Linked DNA regions of Vreelandella piezotolerans. The protein of the gene in region 1 interacts with the protein of each later gene in a pairwise test. Links are inferred from orthologs where the notes say so. Each region holds a gene or a part of one and is shown in the gene's direction. Other genes may lie near its edges. The genes, in order: GYM47_RS10575, ftsB and GYM47_RS05375.

Evidence for each region.
Region 2: the proteins of GYM47_RS10575 (region 1) and ftsB interact in binary tests that used the Escherichia coli proteins (3 or more experiments, as listed by UniProt). The link is inferred for Vreelandella piezotolerans from one-to-one orthologs.
Region 3: the proteins of GYM47_RS10575 (region 1) and GYM47_RS05375 interact in binary tests that used the Escherichia coli proteins (3 or more experiments, as listed by UniProt). The link is inferred for Vreelandella piezotolerans from one-to-one orthologs.

Annotation. Positions count from the first base shown.
Region 1 is NZ_CP048602.1:2,295,914-2,300,836, reverse strand. What follows is about bases 1-2,808. They hold GYM47_RS10575 (cell division protein FtsQ/DivIB), read left to right. Parts: upstream 1-944; coding sequence 945-1,673; downstream 1,674-2,808. Other genes in these bases: ftsA (cell division protein FtsA), read left to right, coding at 1,988-2,808; GYM47_RS10580 (D-alanine--D-alanine ligase), read left to right, coding at 1-922. Outside these bases: more of ftsA, read left to right, coding at 2,809-3,277; cell division protein FtsZ, read left to right, coding at 3,312-4,496; lpxC (UDP-3-O-acyl-N-acetylglucosamine deacetylase), read left to right, coding at 4,653-4,923. UniProt on the Escherichia coli protein: Essential cell division protein. May link together the upstream cell division proteins, which are predominantly cytoplasmic, with the downstream cell division proteins, which are predominantly periplasmic. May control correct divisome assembly.
Region 2 is NZ_CP048602.1:2,932,910-2,937,965, reverse strand. The notes cover bases 826-3,766. They hold ftsB (cell division protein FtsB), read left to right. Parts: upstream 826-2,088; coding sequence 2,089-2,445; downstream 2,446-3,766. Other genes in these bases: truD (tRNA pseudouridine(13) synthase TruD), read left to right, coding at 3,636-3,766; ispF (2-C-methyl-D-erythritol 2,4-cyclodiphosphate synthase), read left to right, coding at 3,155-3,643; ispD (2-C-methyl-D-erythritol 4-phosphate cytidylyltransferase), read left to right, coding at 2,445-3,155; GYM47_RS13450 (GNAT family N-acetyltransferase), read left to right, coding at 858-2,006. Outside these bases: GYM47_RS13455 (aldehyde dehydrogenase family protein), read right to left, coding at 1-684; more of truD, read left to right, coding at 3,767-4,676; 5'/3'-nucleotidase SurE, read left to right, coding at 4,701-5,056. UniProt on the Escherichia coli protein: Essential cell division protein. May link together the upstream cell division proteins, which are predominantly cytoplasmic, with the downstream cell division proteins, which are predominantly periplasmic.
Region 3 is NZ_CP048602.1:1,157,206-1,163,147, forward strand. What follows is about bases 1,237-5,063. They hold GYM47_RS05375 (DNA translocase FtsK), read left to right. Parts: upstream 1,237-1,590; coding sequence 1,591-4,863; downstream 4,864-5,063. Other genes in these bases: aat (leucyl/phenylalanyl-tRNA--protein transferase), read right to left, coding at 1,237-1,473; lolA (outer membrane lipoprotein periplasmic chaperone LolA), read left to right, coding at 5,004-5,063. Also shown: GYM47_RS05365 (arginyltransferase), read right to left, coding at 1-695; more of aat, read right to left, coding at 724-1,236; more of lolA, read left to right, coding at 5,064-5,660; GYM47_RS05385 (replication-associated recombination protein A), read right to left, coding at 5,692-5,942. UniProt on the Escherichia coli protein: Essential cell division protein that coordinates cell division and chromosome segregation. The N-terminus is involved in assembly of the cell-division machinery.

The DNA of each region.
Region 1 (4,923 bases):
CGGCTCCTTGGAGCGCGTCGTCGTGGTATATGGCGGCATTTCCGCCGAGCGAGAGGTGTCTCTCAAAAGTGGCGCGGCGATTTTAGCTGCCCTGAGGCGACAGGGTGTCGACGCGATCGGTTATGACCCTAAAGAGGGCGGCCTCGCTGGGCTCGAGCGCTTGGATCCCAGCGCGGTGTTCGTTGCGCTGCATGGTCGCGGTGGAGAGGATGGTACCTTTCAAGGGGCGCTAGAGCTGCTGGGCGTACCCTACACTGGAAGCGGCGTCTTGGCCTCTGCGCTGGGAATGGATAAACAGCGCACCAAACAGGTGTGGCAGGCCGTAGGCCTGCCCACGCCTGAGTGCATCATGCTCGACGAGCGCGCCGACTGGGTCGCTGTGGTCGAGCGGCTCGGGCTCCCGATGATGGTCAAACCGGTGCATGAGGGCTCCACCCTGGGCATCAGTATCGTCAAGAGCCAAGAAGAGCTTCGAGCGGCGTATACGGAGGCGGCCAAATTCGATGCGCGTGTAATGGCCGAACGATTTGTCGTCGGCGATGAGTACACCGTAGCGCTGCTGGGAAATGATGTCTTGCCTGCCATTCGCGTCGAGGTGCCAGGCGGTTTCTACGACTACGAAGCCAAGTACATCGCCAACACTACGCAGTATCACTTACCCTGTGGTCTATCCTGGGAGGATGAGCAGTCCCTGGCAGCGTTGTGCAAAGAGGCGTTTGCCGCTGTAGGAGGCGAGGGGTGGGGACGTATTGACGTCATGCGTGACACGTCAGGTCAGTTCTGGCTCATCGAGGTCAATACGGTGCCGGGAATGACCGATCATAGTCTCGTTCCGCAGGCGGCTGCCCACGCAGGTATTGGCTTCGACGAGTTGGTCTTGCGGATCCTACAGACTGCCCTCTCAGCGGCCAGCGCATCATGATGGGCTCGGTAAAAGGGACGTTATGAAAAAACGCAACGCATGGTTGGGCGTTGTGCTATTGGCGCTGCTGCTGGGTGCCGGTGGTCGAGCGCTATGGCTATGGTTGGATCGCCCCATCGAGCGCGTGTCGATACGAGGCGAATGGGAGTACGTCAGCGCCGACTATCTGCGCACTCAGTTAGCACCCTTGGTACAAGAGGCAACGTGGCTATCGGCTGACTTGGGGGAGCTTCGGCGCCGTGCGCTCACCATCGGCTGGCTCAATGAAGTGCGAATCTCGCGTGAGTGGCCGAATGCGTTGGTGTTCGAACTGGTAGAGCAGACGCCAGTGGCGCGCTGGAACGATGACTTTCTTTTGAATCCCGAAGGCGAGCCGTTTGCTTTTGCGCCTCTAACCGTACCGGCAGGGCTTCCCGACTTGGCAGGACCAAGTGGCAGCAGTGAAGAGGTGTTGGCTTACTATCAGCGCTTGTTACCCCATTTTGCCGGGTTATCGCTATCCCTCTCTCAGCTGCGGTTAGAACCGCGCGGAGCTTGGCGTTTGCAGCTATCCAGTGGTGCCTGGGTCATGCTGGGTCGCCGCCAGCACGGCGAGCGTTTAGCGAGATTGTCAGCCTCATGGCAGCGCGAGCTGGCGAATGTCAGTGATCATATTCGTTACATCGATTTGCGTTACCCTAACGGAGTAGCGGTCGCTTGGCATGGAGAAACAGAGTTTCAGGAAAATGAGTCCACTCCCAGTGCAGAGTAACGTTCGATGACAATGTGCAAAAAGCGGGTAAAGGTGAGTGATCGCCAACGCTGAAAAAGCCGCAAATGGGGTTTAAATTGCGGCTAAAGCCAATTATCGTGGGTACGGACTAGTCGTATAGCGTCTATTGTTTCTATACTATGTGTCGAGCGGAGCTGTGGGTCTGTTTTTATTATCCAGTCAGCGGTTAACCCGCATCAGCGAGTTTCAAGTTTAACGTTACTAATTTTAATTTGGCGGAAGCTCTTTTTTGCTCAGGCAAATAATGTACCCGCCGTATTCATTAAAACAATGGCAAGGAGATTTACCGACTCATGGCAGGCTCACCCAACGCATCCAATATGGTTGTCGGGCTGGACATTGGAACGTCCAAGGTCGTCGCAATAGTCGGTCAACCCACCGATGACGGTGGAATTGAAATTGCCGGTATCGGTTCTCATCCGTCGCGCGGCATGAAGCGTGGTGTCGTCATCAACATCGAATCAACGGTTCAGTCGATTCAACGTGCTGTCGAAGAGGCGGAGTTGATGGCAGGTTGCGATATCCACTCGGTGTATGTGGGTGTGGCGGGCAGTCATATTAGCTCGATGAACTCCGATGGCGTAGTGGCCATTAAAGAGCGTGAAGTGACGCCGTCCGATATCGACCGGGTGATCGATTCTGCTCGCGCGCGGGCGATCTCCGAAGGCCAACGCGTACTGCACGTATTGCCTCAGGAGTTCTCGATCGACGCCCAAGGGGGCATCCGAGAGCCGCTGGGCATGTCGGGCGTTCGTCTGGAAGCGCAAGTGCATTTGGTCACGGCAGCCCTCAACGCCGTCCAGAATATCGAGAAGTGCGTACGACGCTGTGGTTTGGATGTCGACGCGATCATTCTCGAACAGCTGGCGTCGAGTATGGCCGTGCTGACCGAAGACGAGCGAGAGCTCGGGGTGTGCATGGTCGATATTGGTGGCGGCACGACCGATATGGCGATTTTCAGCGAAGGTGCCATTCGTCATACGGCGGTGATTCCCATTGCCGGTGATCAAGTCACTAACGATATTGCTATGGCGTTACGTACCCCGACGCAGCACGCTGAAGAGATCAAAGTGAAGTATGCTTGCGCGCTAACCCAGTTAGCGGCAAGTGATGAGATGATCAAGGTTCCCAGTGTCGGTGATCGTCCGGCCAGAGATCTGTCACGCCAAGCGCTGGCAGAGGTGGTCGAGCCGCGTTACGAAGAGCTGTTTACCTTGGTAAGAGACGAATTACGCCGCAGCGGCTATGAAGATATGGTGGCTGCGGGTGTGGTGCTCACCGGCGGCACTTCGCGCATGGAGGGTGTAAGCGAGCTGGCAGAAGAGATATTTCACATGCCGGTTCGTATTGCCTGCCCGCAAAATGTCAGAGGCTTGGCAGATGTGGTTCGCAATCCTATCTATGCGACGGGCGTTGGTTTGCTGCATTATGCACTGCAGGAAACGCGTCATGGGCAAGGCCTAGAAAGCCACGGGGGAGGCGTTGCGGCCCATAAAGGGCGTAACGAATTAGCCCGGCGTGATATCAAGGATGGCCATTCGGCGCTGGCAAGAATCAAAGGCTGGTTCAAAGGAAATTTCTGATAGGGCCGCAAGCGCGGTTCAGGAGACGGGGCTTATGTTCGAATTGGTAGATAACGCACCCTCGAGCAGTGCGGTCATCAAAGTAGTGGGCGTTGGCGGCGGTGGCGGTAACGCTGTCAACCATATGGTCGAAAGCAACATCGAAGGCGTCGAGTTCATTTGCGCCAACACCGATGCTCAGGCCCTCAAGCGCGTATCGGCAAAGACGGTGCTGCAGTTGGGTGGTGAAATCACCAAAGGGCTCGGGGCAGGTGCTAACCCTGAAGTAGGGCGGCAGGCGGCCATGGAAGACCGTGAGCGCATTGCCGAACTGCTGAGCGGCGCCGACATGGTCTTCATTACGGCAGGTATGGGCGGCGGCACCGGCACTGGCGGGGCGCCCGTCGTAGCGCAAGTCGCCAAAGAGCTTGGCATTTTGACGGTGGCCGTGGTGACACGCCCCTTCCCCTTCGAAGGGCCCAAGCGAATGCGTGCGGCAGAAGAGGGAATGAAAGAGCTCTCCGAGCATGTCGACTCGTTGATCACTATTCCCAACGAAAAGCTGCTGTCGGTCCTAGGCAAGAACGCCACGCTGCTGACGGCGTTCAGCGCAGCCAACGATGTGCTGCTGGGCGCGGTGCAGGGTATTGCAGAGCTGATCACCAGCCCAGGGATCATCAACGTGGACTTTGCCGATGTGCGCACCGTCATGTCAGAAATGGGCATGGCCATGATGGGGACCGGCGGCGCTACGGGGGAAAACCGCGCCCGTGAAGCCGCTGAAAAAGCCATTCGCAGCCCGCTACTCGAGGATATCGATCTTCATGGCGCGCGCGGTATTCTGGTCAACATTACCGCAGGCCCGGATCTTTCCATCGGCGAATTCAACGATGTGGGTGCAACGGTCCAAGAATTTGCATCTCAAGAGGCGACCATCGTGGTGGGTACCTCCATCGATATGGAAATGTCCGATGAGCTGCGCGTTACGGTGGTGGCGGCCGGACTGGATGGTAGCAAAGCCAAGGCGACGGCGGCGCGAGAACCGGCTCGTCGCTCTGCGGCGGAAGCCGGTGGTTCCGATTATCGTAAATTGCAGCAACCCACTGTCATGCGCCAGCAAGCCACGGCACGCGCCGAAGCTCCCGATGCAGCGCCAAAGCCGCGTGCTGAAAAGCGTCGTGCAGCGGATGCCGACGACTACTTGGATATCCCCGCGTTCCTGCGTCGTCAAGCGGATTAACCCCCGCCATCGGGTTCATTGCAGCAGCAAACGAGAGTTTTATTGGTTAAAACGCTCGTTTGCTGTTAAAGTGAACACTGTTTGATAACTTTCTTCCTTTGCGGATCCTGTAGCAGCTTGCTGCAAGCCGCCGTCATTAGAGCTTGACCACTACCCATGATCAGACAACGCACACTACAAAACGTCATTCGCGCCACTGGAGTGGGTCTGCACTCCGGCAAAAAAGTCCATATGGCTTTGCGTCCGGCACCGGCCAACACCGGCATTGTGTTTGTCAGAACCGATCTGGATCCCGTGGTACATGTGCCTGCCCGTGCCGAACTGGTTGAAGACACCACGCTGTGCACGGCGCTCTCTTATGAAGGTGTCAAAGTCGCGACCGTCGAGCACCTTATGTCCGCCTTTGCGGGCTTGGGCATCGATAATG
Region 2 (5,056 bases), 640 kb from region 1 along the record:
GTCGAGGTCCGCATCACTGGCCACCAGCGCTGGTGATTTGCCGCCTAGCTCCAACGTGACCGGTGTTAGGTTGGCGGCGGCAGCCGTCGCGACCTGCCTGCCTATCTGGGTCGATCCGGTAAACACCAGATGGTCGAACGCCAGCGCGCTGAACGTCTTGGCGACGTCGGCCCCGCCCTCGATCACGCAGAACTCCTCTTGCGTGAAGTGTTGGGGAATCAGCTTGGCGAGCAGTGCGCTGGTGTGCCGCGCGTGTTCGCTGGGTTTGAGCATCACCGTGTTGCCAGCCGCTAGCGCATCGATGGCGGGCATCATGCTAAGGCTCCAAGGATAGTTCCAGGGAGACATTACCCCCACGACGCCCAGCGGCTGAGGAGCGACTCGGGCGCGCGCTGGCCAGAGCCGCAGCGGAACGCGTGCGCGACGAGGGCGCATCCAGTGCCACAGGTGGCGGCGCGCATAGCGAGCGGCATGAAGGACGGGAAGAATTTCAGCGAGATGGATTTCGATTTCGCTGCGCTGGCCGAAATCGAGCTGGATGGCTCGCACGATGTCGTGCTGATGGCGTTTCGTCATGCGGGCGAGGCGCGCCAAGCGCTCGCGCCGTACGCCCAGCGTGGGAAAAGGCGCCGGGCCTGCCGCCTCGCGCTGCGCCTGTAACGTATCCGTTAAATCGCGATTCATGGCCTCTCCTTAGGGGTATACTGACTGCCGACGATACGCAGGGCCAGGCGACCTTGAAACGCTGTTTGAGCAGGATCGACAATTGTTTACAAACTAGGCGCTTCACACGCGTCAGCGGCCGGAGTGGTACAGTAAGGCATACGCCATCTGTGCCAGTGTGCCAGGGAGATGTTATGCCTTCTCGTCCGCTCTCCTACTCCATTCTACCTACCATCGAGGCCGTTGCGGCAAGCCAGTGGGATGCGCTCGGGTCTGACGAACAGCCTTTTTTACGTCACGGGTTTTTACACGCGCTGGAGGCCAGCGGCTCCGTCAGCACGGCCACCGGCTGGGAGCCTTGTCATCTGTGTGTCTGGCAGGGCGAGGCGCTGGTGGGTGCGCTGCCAATGTACCGTAAGTACCATTCCTATGGGGAGTACGTGTTCGACTGGGGGTGGGCCGACGCGCTGGAGCGCGCCGGCGGCGATTATTACCCCAAGGCGCTGAGTGCGATACCTTTCACGCCAGTGCCAGGCCCTCGTACCTTGATCGCGCCAGACGCCGATGCCGACGCCGTTCGAGCCCAGTTGGCGATAGGCTGGCGGGAGCAGTGTGACACCCTGGCGCTGTCGAGTTGGCACCTGCTGTTTGCCGAAGAGCCGGAAGTCGAGGCGTGGCAGCGCCAGTGCCCTGATCTGATCGCTCGGGAAGGCGTACAGTTTCAGTGGCGAGATCGTGGTTTCGGTGATTTCGAAGGCTTTCTCGCCAGCCTCACTTCCAAGCGGCGGAAAATGATCAAGCGTGAGCGGCGTTTAGTGGCCGACCAGGGCATTACCCTGCACCGTTTGGAAGGCGGGGAGATCCGCGATGTCGACATGGCGCATTTTTACCGCTGCTACACCATTACTTACCACGAACGCGGACGCCCGCCCTACCTCAATCACGCCTTCTTCGAACGTTTGCGTCACGTGATGCCCGAAGCGCTGATGCTGGTGCAGGCGCGGCTAGCGGGGCGTCCCATCGCCGCAGCGCTCTACTTCCAGGGAGGCAAGACGCTCTACGGTCGCTACTGGGAGAGTGAGGTCGTCGCCGACTGCCTGCATTTCGAAGCGTGCTACTACCAGGGCATCGACGCGTGCTTGGCAAAGGGCATGACGCTATTCGATCCCGGCACCCAGGGCGAACACAAGCTCGTACGGGGGTTTGCTCCCCAGCGGGTTCGTTCGCTGCACTATTTGGCCCACCCGGGGTTGGCCGCTGGCGTGGCGCAGTTTTGTCAGCAAGAGGGTGTCCATATCATGGCCTATCGCCGCGCCGCCGAAGATGCTTTACCGTTTAAGTAACGCCTACCGCGTCGCGGCTCGCTGGACTCTACCCTTAATGGCATAATGCGCGCCGTTTCCGTTTTCACGAAGGATGTCTGGGATGCACAAATGGCTCGTGGGCCTGCTACTGACCGTGTTGGGGTTGCTACAGTACCAACTTTGGCTGGGCAACGGCGGCTGGCAAGATCTGCAGCAGGTGGAGCAGCGGGTGGCCCTGCAGGAGGCGGCCAATGATCCGCTGCGTGAACGCAACGCACGGCTGGCGGCGGAAGTCACCGATTTGAAAACCGGGTTGGATGCCATCGAGGAACGCGCCCGCAGCGACATGGGCATGGTGCGCACCGACGAGCAGTTCTTCTGGGTGCCGGGCGTGGCCATCGAAAACGAGTTGGTCGGCATTCATGCCGGGCTAGTCGCTCAGCCCGGTGTCATTCCAGCCGACGGTGAGAGCGAGTGATGCAGACCTCGCCGCTTTGGCTCGTTGTGCCTGCGGCCGGGCAGGGGAAACGAATGGGCGCCGACAAGCCCAAACAGTACCTTCCCCTGGAAGGCCAACCCATCTTGGCGCACACCCTTGCACGTCTGCATGATGCCTTCCCTCAGGCGCATTTAGTGCTTTGCCTGGACCCAGAGGATCACTGGTTTCGGCCAGACTGGGTACCGTTCACTCACTGGCAGCAGGTGCCCGGCGGTATAGAACGGATGGATAGCGTGATGAACGCACTGGAGGCCATCGCGGCCAACGACAGCGACTTGGTCATGGTGCACGACGTCGCGCGACCTTGTATCACCCGCGCCGATCTGCACGCCTTGTATCGGGCGGCCCAGTCTCATCCCAGTGGTGCCCTGCTGGCCATGCCGGTAGCAGATACCATGAAGCGCGATCAGGGGGACCAACTAAGCCACGCCACCGAACCCCGTGATGGCCTGTGGCACGCGCTGACGCCGCAAGGGTTTCGCTATGCGCTGCTGAGGCGCGCGCTGACCAAGGCCCAGCAGCAGGGCACCCTGGTCACGGATGAAGCCTCGGCCGTCGAGGCGTTGGGGGAAGCTCCCCAGCTCGTTAGTGGGCGGCGCGATAATATGAAAGTCACCCACCCTGACGATTTAGCGTTGGCAACGGCCATCATGGCAGCCCAGCGCAGCTCAAGTAACAGGAGTTTCTAATGCGAATTGGCCACGGCTTCGATGTACACCGCTTTGGGCCGGGTGATCATTTGATGATCGGTGGCGTCAAGCTGCCGTTCGAACAGGGCTTCGTTGCCCACTCCGATGGCGATGTGCTGCTCCACGCCATCAGCGATGCGCTGCTCGGCGCCTGTGCGCTGGGCGATATTGGCCGCCACTTTCCCGATACCGACCCGGCATGGAAAGGCGCGGACAGTCGCGGCTTACTTCGTCATGTGGTCGCGCTGGTGAGGGACGAAGGGTTCGACGTCGTAAACCTGGACGCTACCATCATGGCGCAAGCGCCCAAAATGGCGCCGCACATCGAGGCCATGCGTGTCGCGATTGCCGAGGAAATAGGCGTGACGCTGGGGCAGGTCAACGTTAAAGCCACCACCACCGAACGTCTTGGCTTTACCGGGCGGGGGGAGGGGATCGCCGCCGAAGCGGTGGTGCTGCTGGCCGCGCAAGAGGCATCGAATGCTTGATCTCCCCACCTGGCAGCGCAGCTTGACGCCAACATTCGGCGTGCCTGCGCCCGGCCAGTATCGCGCTCGGCCGGAAGACTTCATCGTCGATGAACAGCTCGACTTTACCCCGGAGGAACACGGCGAGCATCTGTGGCTACGCCTTGAAAAGCGTAACCAAACCACGTTAGATGTGGTGAAACTGCTCGGCCGTTTGTGCGGTGTCACCCCGCGCGATATCGGCTACTCCGGTATGAAGGATCGCGTGGCCGTTGCGCGCCAGTGGCTGAGCGTTCATCTGCCCGGTCGCGAAGCGCCTGAGGACTTAACTGCCACGCTCGGCACAGCGGGCGTCACGGTGCTGGCCATGGCGCGTCATCCGCGAAAGTTAAAGCGGGGCGTGCACCGCACGAATCATTTTACGCTGCGCCTAAGTGGTGACGCGGTTCGCCCAAACGATTTATTGCCGCGTTGGGAAGCGCTCTGCGCCCAAGGAGTCCCCAACTACTTTGGCCACCAGCGGTTTGGCGCTGGTGCGCGCAATCTGCAGCGCGCCGCTGCCGTACTGGCCAAAGGTTGGCGCAAACGCGATGATCGCCAGGGGATGATGCTTTCGACCGCGCGCAGCTTTCTGTTCAACGAGCTGCTCAGTGCCCGACTGGCAGACGGTAACTGGTGCCAGCCCGTCGCGGGCGATACCTTGATGCTCGATGGCACGCAAAGCGTGTTTACCATCGATGACGTCGAGGAGCGCTTGGTGGCACGCGCCGCCGCGCTGGATGTTCATCCCACAGGCGTTTTGTGGGGTGTGGGCGGCGGGGCAGGCGGTGACGCGGGCCGTTACGAAGCGCAATTGGCGGCACGCCATCCCGCACTGTGCGCCGGCCTCGAGCAGAGCGGCGTCAAACGTGGACAGCGTGCGCTGCGTGCCCGGCTGATCGCGCCTCAGGCCACCTTCGAACAAGAGTCCGTGCTACTCTCGTTCGCGCTGCCCCGGGGCAGCTTCGCGACGGCGGTGATTGGCGAATTGATTCATCATCCCGACACGGCTTGACGCCGAAGTAAAAAGGAGGTTCTGATGCGGCGACTGCTGCTTTCCAACGATGACGGCGTCCATGCTCCTGGCTTACGTGCGCTCTACGAGGCGCTTTTGCCCCATGCCCATTTGCGCGTGGTCGCCCCGGATCGCGACCGTAGCGGCGCAAGTAACTCGCTCACGCTGTCGCGTCCGCTGTCGCTTACCGCGCTAGAGAACGGTTTTTACAGTGTCGATGGCACGCCCGCGGACTGCGTTTATCTGGGCGTCAACGGCGTGTGGGACGAGCGTCCGGATCTGGTCATCTCGGGTATCAATCATGGCAGTAACCTGGGGGACGACGTGCTTTACTCGGGCACGGTGGCCGCTGCGATGGAGGGACGCAATCTCGGCATGAC
Region 3 (5,942 bases), 1.1 Mb from region 1 along the record:
TCGATAGGCGAAAACGCCTGCTTGTATCGCATTTTTCGGCACTCCTCGATCCAGTAGCCAAGGTAAAGGTGGGGAAGCCGTTTCTCTTGGCAAAGCTCGATTAGCTTTAAAATGGCAAACGTGCCCAAGGATCGTTTCTCTAACGCATCATCCACTTTGAAAAACGTATAGATGGCCGATAGTCCATGTTCGAGCTGGTCGAACGCTGCCACGGCCACCAGTTCGTCGTCGAGATACATTTCCAGCAAATGGGCGTAAGGTTCTTCCAGCGTCAAAAAGGTGCGATATTGGTCGCGGCTGGGTGGGAACATATCGCCGTCAGCGTGTCGCTGTCGAATGTAGTCAGCGTAGAGCGCGTAGTGCGAAGCATCGAAGCGCGCTGGGATGACACGCGTTTCGATATCGGCATTGCGCCGCCAGACTTTTCGCTGGGTGCGGTTGGCGCTAAAGTGATCCACCGGAATCCGCACCGATCGACAAGCGTTGCATCCCTCGCAGTGGGGGCGGTATAAGTGGCGCCCGCTGCGTCGGAAACCCAGCAGCGACAGTGAGTCGTACACCCCTGGCACGGGTGACTCCTGGGGGTCAAGAAACAGCGTAGTAGCCTCTTTGCCTGGCAAGTAGCTGCAGGCATGAGGAACGGTTAGGAAGAAGCGCAAATCCCGCACGGGTCGGCGAGGAGCGTTACTACTCACGGCTTGCCTCCTTGATCATGAACGGCGGTCACTGTGCTGTTGCGTTTGAAGCAATGGCTGCAAGCCACGGAGATTCTGGCACCTGGGGCGCTTGAGTCTCAGTGCTGGATAAGCAAAACGCCTTTTCTGGCAGCCACTTCTCAAGATAGTTGATGAACGTTCGCCGGGCGACCGTTGTTGCGCCGAGGCTGGCCAGATGCGGTGTATGCACCTGGCAGTCGATGAGCTTGCCGCCGTAAGTGTGCATGGCGCTTGCCAAGTGGGCGAGGGCAATTTTAGAGGCGTCTGGCTGGCGTGAAAACATCGACTCGCCGAAAAATACCGGCCCCATCGCCAAGCCATAGAGTCCGCCTACCAGCTGGCCCCCATGGTGGACCTCGACACTGTGGGCAATGCCCAATGCATGCAGCCTCTGGTAAGCGTCGCGCATGGAAGGATTGATCCAGGTGCCCAGCTCGTCTTTACGTGGCGCAGCGCACGCTTCGATTACCTGGGCAAAGTGTTGATTCAGCGTCACGCTAAAGCCACCATGTCGCAGCCGTTTAGCAAGGCTGCGGCGTCGTTTAAACTGTTCAGGCAGCAGTATCATGCGTGGATCTGGGCTCCACCATAAAATGGGGTCATCGTCGCTATACCAAGGAAATATCCCTTTTCGGTAAGCGTCTACCAGCCAGGCTGGTGTAAGCTCTCCACCGGCAGCCAACAGGCCGTTAGGGTTCTCCAACGCCTGTTCGGTAGAAGGAAAAGTGGGGTGTGGCGATGAGAGCCAAGGTAGCATCGCTTGCTCCTGTTGCTAGTGGCGTCCGTCGAAGCGCTGTGACGGCGGAAGGATGCTCGGTATGATGCAAACTCGCAAGTGGATTAAAGACACCGTGTGGTGTAAAGGGAGAATCGCTTGAAAGTAAATAAGGCGGTAGACAAGCGAACGCAGCGGCAGTCGCGTCAGTCACCATCGAGTTCTCAATCATCGGCGCGGGTCAATGCCGCGAAGGATAAGGCGCGCCGCGTTGGTCTGCGCTTGCAAGGCTCTGCCCGTGAAGGGGTGGTGGTCGTCATGCTGGCGCTCTGCGTCTTCTTGCTGTTGGCCCTGTTTAGTTACCATCCTGCCGACCCAGGCTGGTCGTACCAAGGCCCCGAAACCGAGGTTCGCAACTGGATGGGGCCCGTGGGTGCTTGGCTGGCCGATGTGCTCTATTCACTGCTGGGTGCAAGTGCCCTATGGTGGCCGGGTATGTTTGGTTACGCCGCCTGGTGGCTGATGCGCTCTCGCCAGGTACGCTTCGAGCTAGACCCAGTGGCCATCGCCGTACGTGCGGGCGGGCTAGTGCTGCTGATGTTCGGCACGACCATGTTGGGGGCACTGCACTTTTACCATCCCGATAGCATTTTGCCCTATGCCTCTGGCGGTATATTGGGAGAGGGGCTGGTGGGCACCTTAAAACCGCTCGTCAGTAGTGGCGGAGTAGGGTTGATCGCTGCAGCGCTCATTCTCATTGGTTTCCCGCTGTTTAGCGGTATGTCTTGGCTGCAAGTGGCCGATGAAGTCGGTCGTAAACTTTGTCGTATCGGCGGTTGGTTTGGCGAGCGCCGTGCCAAGCGGCGTGAAAAGCGTGCCGAACGGGCCGCGGTGCGCGCAGCGGCCAAGGCAGCGTCCAAGAAAGTGAAGCAGCGCTCCTGGGCTGAGCCGAGTGACACGAGTACCGATCCCGTCGATGACGAAGTGGCGACGACTACGCCTCGGGCCAGTGAAGCAATTGAGCCTCCCGTGCGTCCTACCGTCAGTGAGCGCTCACCTGTCGGTCGTCGCGAGCGCCGTGAGCCGAGCTTCTCGGCACCCGCAGAGGATGAGGCGTCGTCGGTCACCGATACGTCGATTCCCTGGGAAGCGGCCGCTGTGCTGAGCGAGCGTCATGCACCGGCCCCTCCCGCGGCTGCCGCATCTCAAGACCCCGAGTTGGAGACATCGCCTTCTCCGAAGATGACGCCAGAGAAAGACGCGCCTGAAGAGCCGATCATGCCGCTCTCCGCGCACGCTCCGGAGGACGTCCAAGAGCCTGCTCCGGAGCCAGAACCTGAGCCGACACCCTCTATTACCGATACAGAGGTACCGCTCGAAGCGCTTGAGACATCCTCGCCAAACGCGCATGCGTTTGCGACCAAGCCCGTGGATGAGCCAGAGCCTGCCGTGCGTCAGGAAGATAGTGAGTACTCACCTTTGAGCGCTGGCGAAGAGCAAACGAGCGAGGACGTTGCCCCGACCGTGCCGCTACGCGCGTTACGCAATGAGCCAGAAGAGACCTCGGAATCCATTGCGCCCGTTGAGCTGGCTCGCCGTTCAGAGCCAGCACCAGAACCAGAGGCAGCACCCGCCCCCGCTCCTACGACGCTGCGCAGTGACGAAAGCGATCCCGCTTATCGGCCTACGCCCATGTCTGCGGAGTCGCGCCGTGAGCGCGTACCCGAGGTGGTGCCCGAGCCGGTGTGGGGTGACGATGATGATGAGCAACCGATCAAGCCCGCCATCCAGGCGCCAGCCAGTGCGCGCCATGAACCTACGTTCTCGACCGAGTCGGTCGAAGAAGAGTCAGACAATGGGCCAACGCTCTGGACCGTCGAGCATCTTCAGAGCCAGCGTCCGACGTTTGAAACGCTTCCAGAGCCCGAGGGCGAGGTGCCCAGCCTGCAGCTGCTAACACCGCCGGAGCCGCATCAGCCGAACTACACGGATGAGCAGCTGGCCGATATGGCGGAACTCCTGGAAGTCAGGTTACGTGAATACGGTGTAAAAGCTGAAGTGGTCGATACGTGGCCGGGGCCGGTCATTACACGTTTCGAGATCAAGCCTGCTGCCGGGGTGAAGGTTTCCAAAATCAGCAACCTGGCCAAAGACCTTGCTCGTTCGCTGATGGTCAAGAGCGTGCGTGTGGTCGAGGTCATCCCTGGTCGGCCCACGGTGGGTATCGAAATTCCCAACCCGCATCGCGCAATGATTCGTTTGCGTGAAGTGATCGATTCGGACCGCTACCAGCAGGAGAATTCACCGCTGACGATGGCGCTTGGCCAAGATATTGGCGGTGGTCCGGTAGTGGCGAATTTGGGCAAAATGCCCCACCTGTTGGTGGCCGGTACGACCGGTTCGGGTAAGTCGGTGGGGGTCAACGCCATGCTGATCTCCATGCTGCTCAAGGCTACACCCGATGAACTCAAGCTGATCATGGTCGATCCCAAGATGCTGGAACTGTCGGTGTATGACGGCATACCGCATTTGCTGGCGCCTGTCGTCACCGATATGAAGGAAGCGGCCAATAGCTTGCGTTGGTGTGTGGCTGAAATGGAGCGCCGTTACAAGCTGATGGCCGCCATGGGCGTGCGTAACATCGCCGGGTTTAACGCGCGCCTCGATGAAGCCGAACGTGCCGGTGCCCAGGTGGCCGACCCGCTATGGGAGCCCCAGCCCTGGGAAATGCATCAAACGCCTCCAGTGCTGGAAAAGCTGCCCTATATCGTAGTGGTCATCGATGAGTTTGCCGATATGTTCATGATCGTCGGCAAAAAGGTCGAAGAGCTGATCGCGCGGCTGGCGCAGAAAGCGCGGGCTGCCGGTATCCATCTGATTCTGGCTACTCAGCGCCCGTCGGTGGATGTGGTGACCGGCCTGATCAAGGCGAACATTCCGTCACGGATGGCGTTCCAGGTCTCCTCGCGGATCGATTCGCGCACCATTCTCGACCAGGGCGGTGCCGAAAGCCTGTTGGGTCATGGCGATATGCTCTACTTGCCCGCGGGCTCCGGTCCACCGAATCGTGTCCATGGTGCCTTCGTGGACGACGATGAAGTCCACCGGGTGGTCGATGACTGGAAGCGTCGAGGCGAGCCGGAGTACATCGAAGAGATTCTTTCCGGCGGCGTATCTGCCGATGCGCTAACCGGGCTAGAAGCGGAAGGCGTCGATGGCGATGATGCCGAACAGGACGCGCTCTATGACGAAGCGGTGCAGTTCGTTACTGAAACGCGAAAAGCGTCGATTTCTGCCGTACAGCGGCGCTTCAAGATCGGTTATAACCGGGCCGCACGTCTGGTCGAGGCCATGGAAGGGGCCGGGGTGGTCTCCTCCATGGGTACCAACGGTGCCCGCGAGGTGCTGGCGCCGCCGCCGGTGGGCCATTAACACGTCAACCATGCAATAAGCGTGAAAGTCGCGCCGCCGGTGAAACCCTGCGGCGCGTTTCGCGTCTGAGGGGCATAGGGAGCTTTTTACGCTCTTTGCCTCGTCCGCTATTCGGCAATGAATGCCTAGGGAGAAAGAACATGCGCGAACCCTCTAACCGCCGTTCACCGGCATTGGCACTGGCCGCCAGTGCGCTGGGATTGACTTTTGCTGCCCCTATGACTGCCTGGGCCAATGAGGCGGCAGAGCGGCTCACCGAGCGCTTGGATCCGTTGGAAAACTACCACGCCACCTTCGAGCAGCAGATTCTCGATGGCAGCGGTGATCGTTTGCAGAGCGCACGTGGGGAAATGTGGCTGTCGCGGCCCGGCATGCTGCGCTGGGAAGTCGAGGCGCCTTATTCGCAAACCGTGGTCTCCGATGGTGAGGAGGTGTATCTCTACGACCCTGACCTGGAGCAGGTCACGGTACAGGCGATGGATGACCGTGTGACCCATACGCCCGCGCTGTTGTTATCAGGCAGCGCCGATGAATTGACGGCAAGTTACGATGTGTTCTACGAGCAGCAGGATGGCGACGATGTCTTTACCTTGATGCCGACGCTGGCCGATACGCTGTTCGAGGAGCTCAGCATGGTCTTCGACGGCGATACTCTCACCGAGCTCTGGATGATGGACAGTACCGGTCAGCGCACTGCCATCACCTTTAGCGGCATCACTCGCAATGGCACTATCGACCGCGATCTGTTCGATTTCCAGATCCCCGAAGGTACGGACGTGATTCGCGAAGAGATGTAGAGGGTGAATCAGTAGATTACGATCGGGCGCTCTAAGGCGCCCGATCTGCTTCTTGGTCGCGCTCTTCCCGCCACGCCATGATTTCCCCGAACCGTTTCTCCTGGCCAAACGGGCTCGGCTCATAGAAGCGTGTTTTGGGCACGTCTTCTGGCCAGCAGTCGTGGTCGCTGCCTGCTGGATATCCGTTTGGCTCGTTGTGAGCGTAGCGATAGCCTTCACCATGGCCGAGCTGCTCCATGAGCTTGGTTGGTGCGTTACGTAGGTAAGTGGGCACTTCCACCT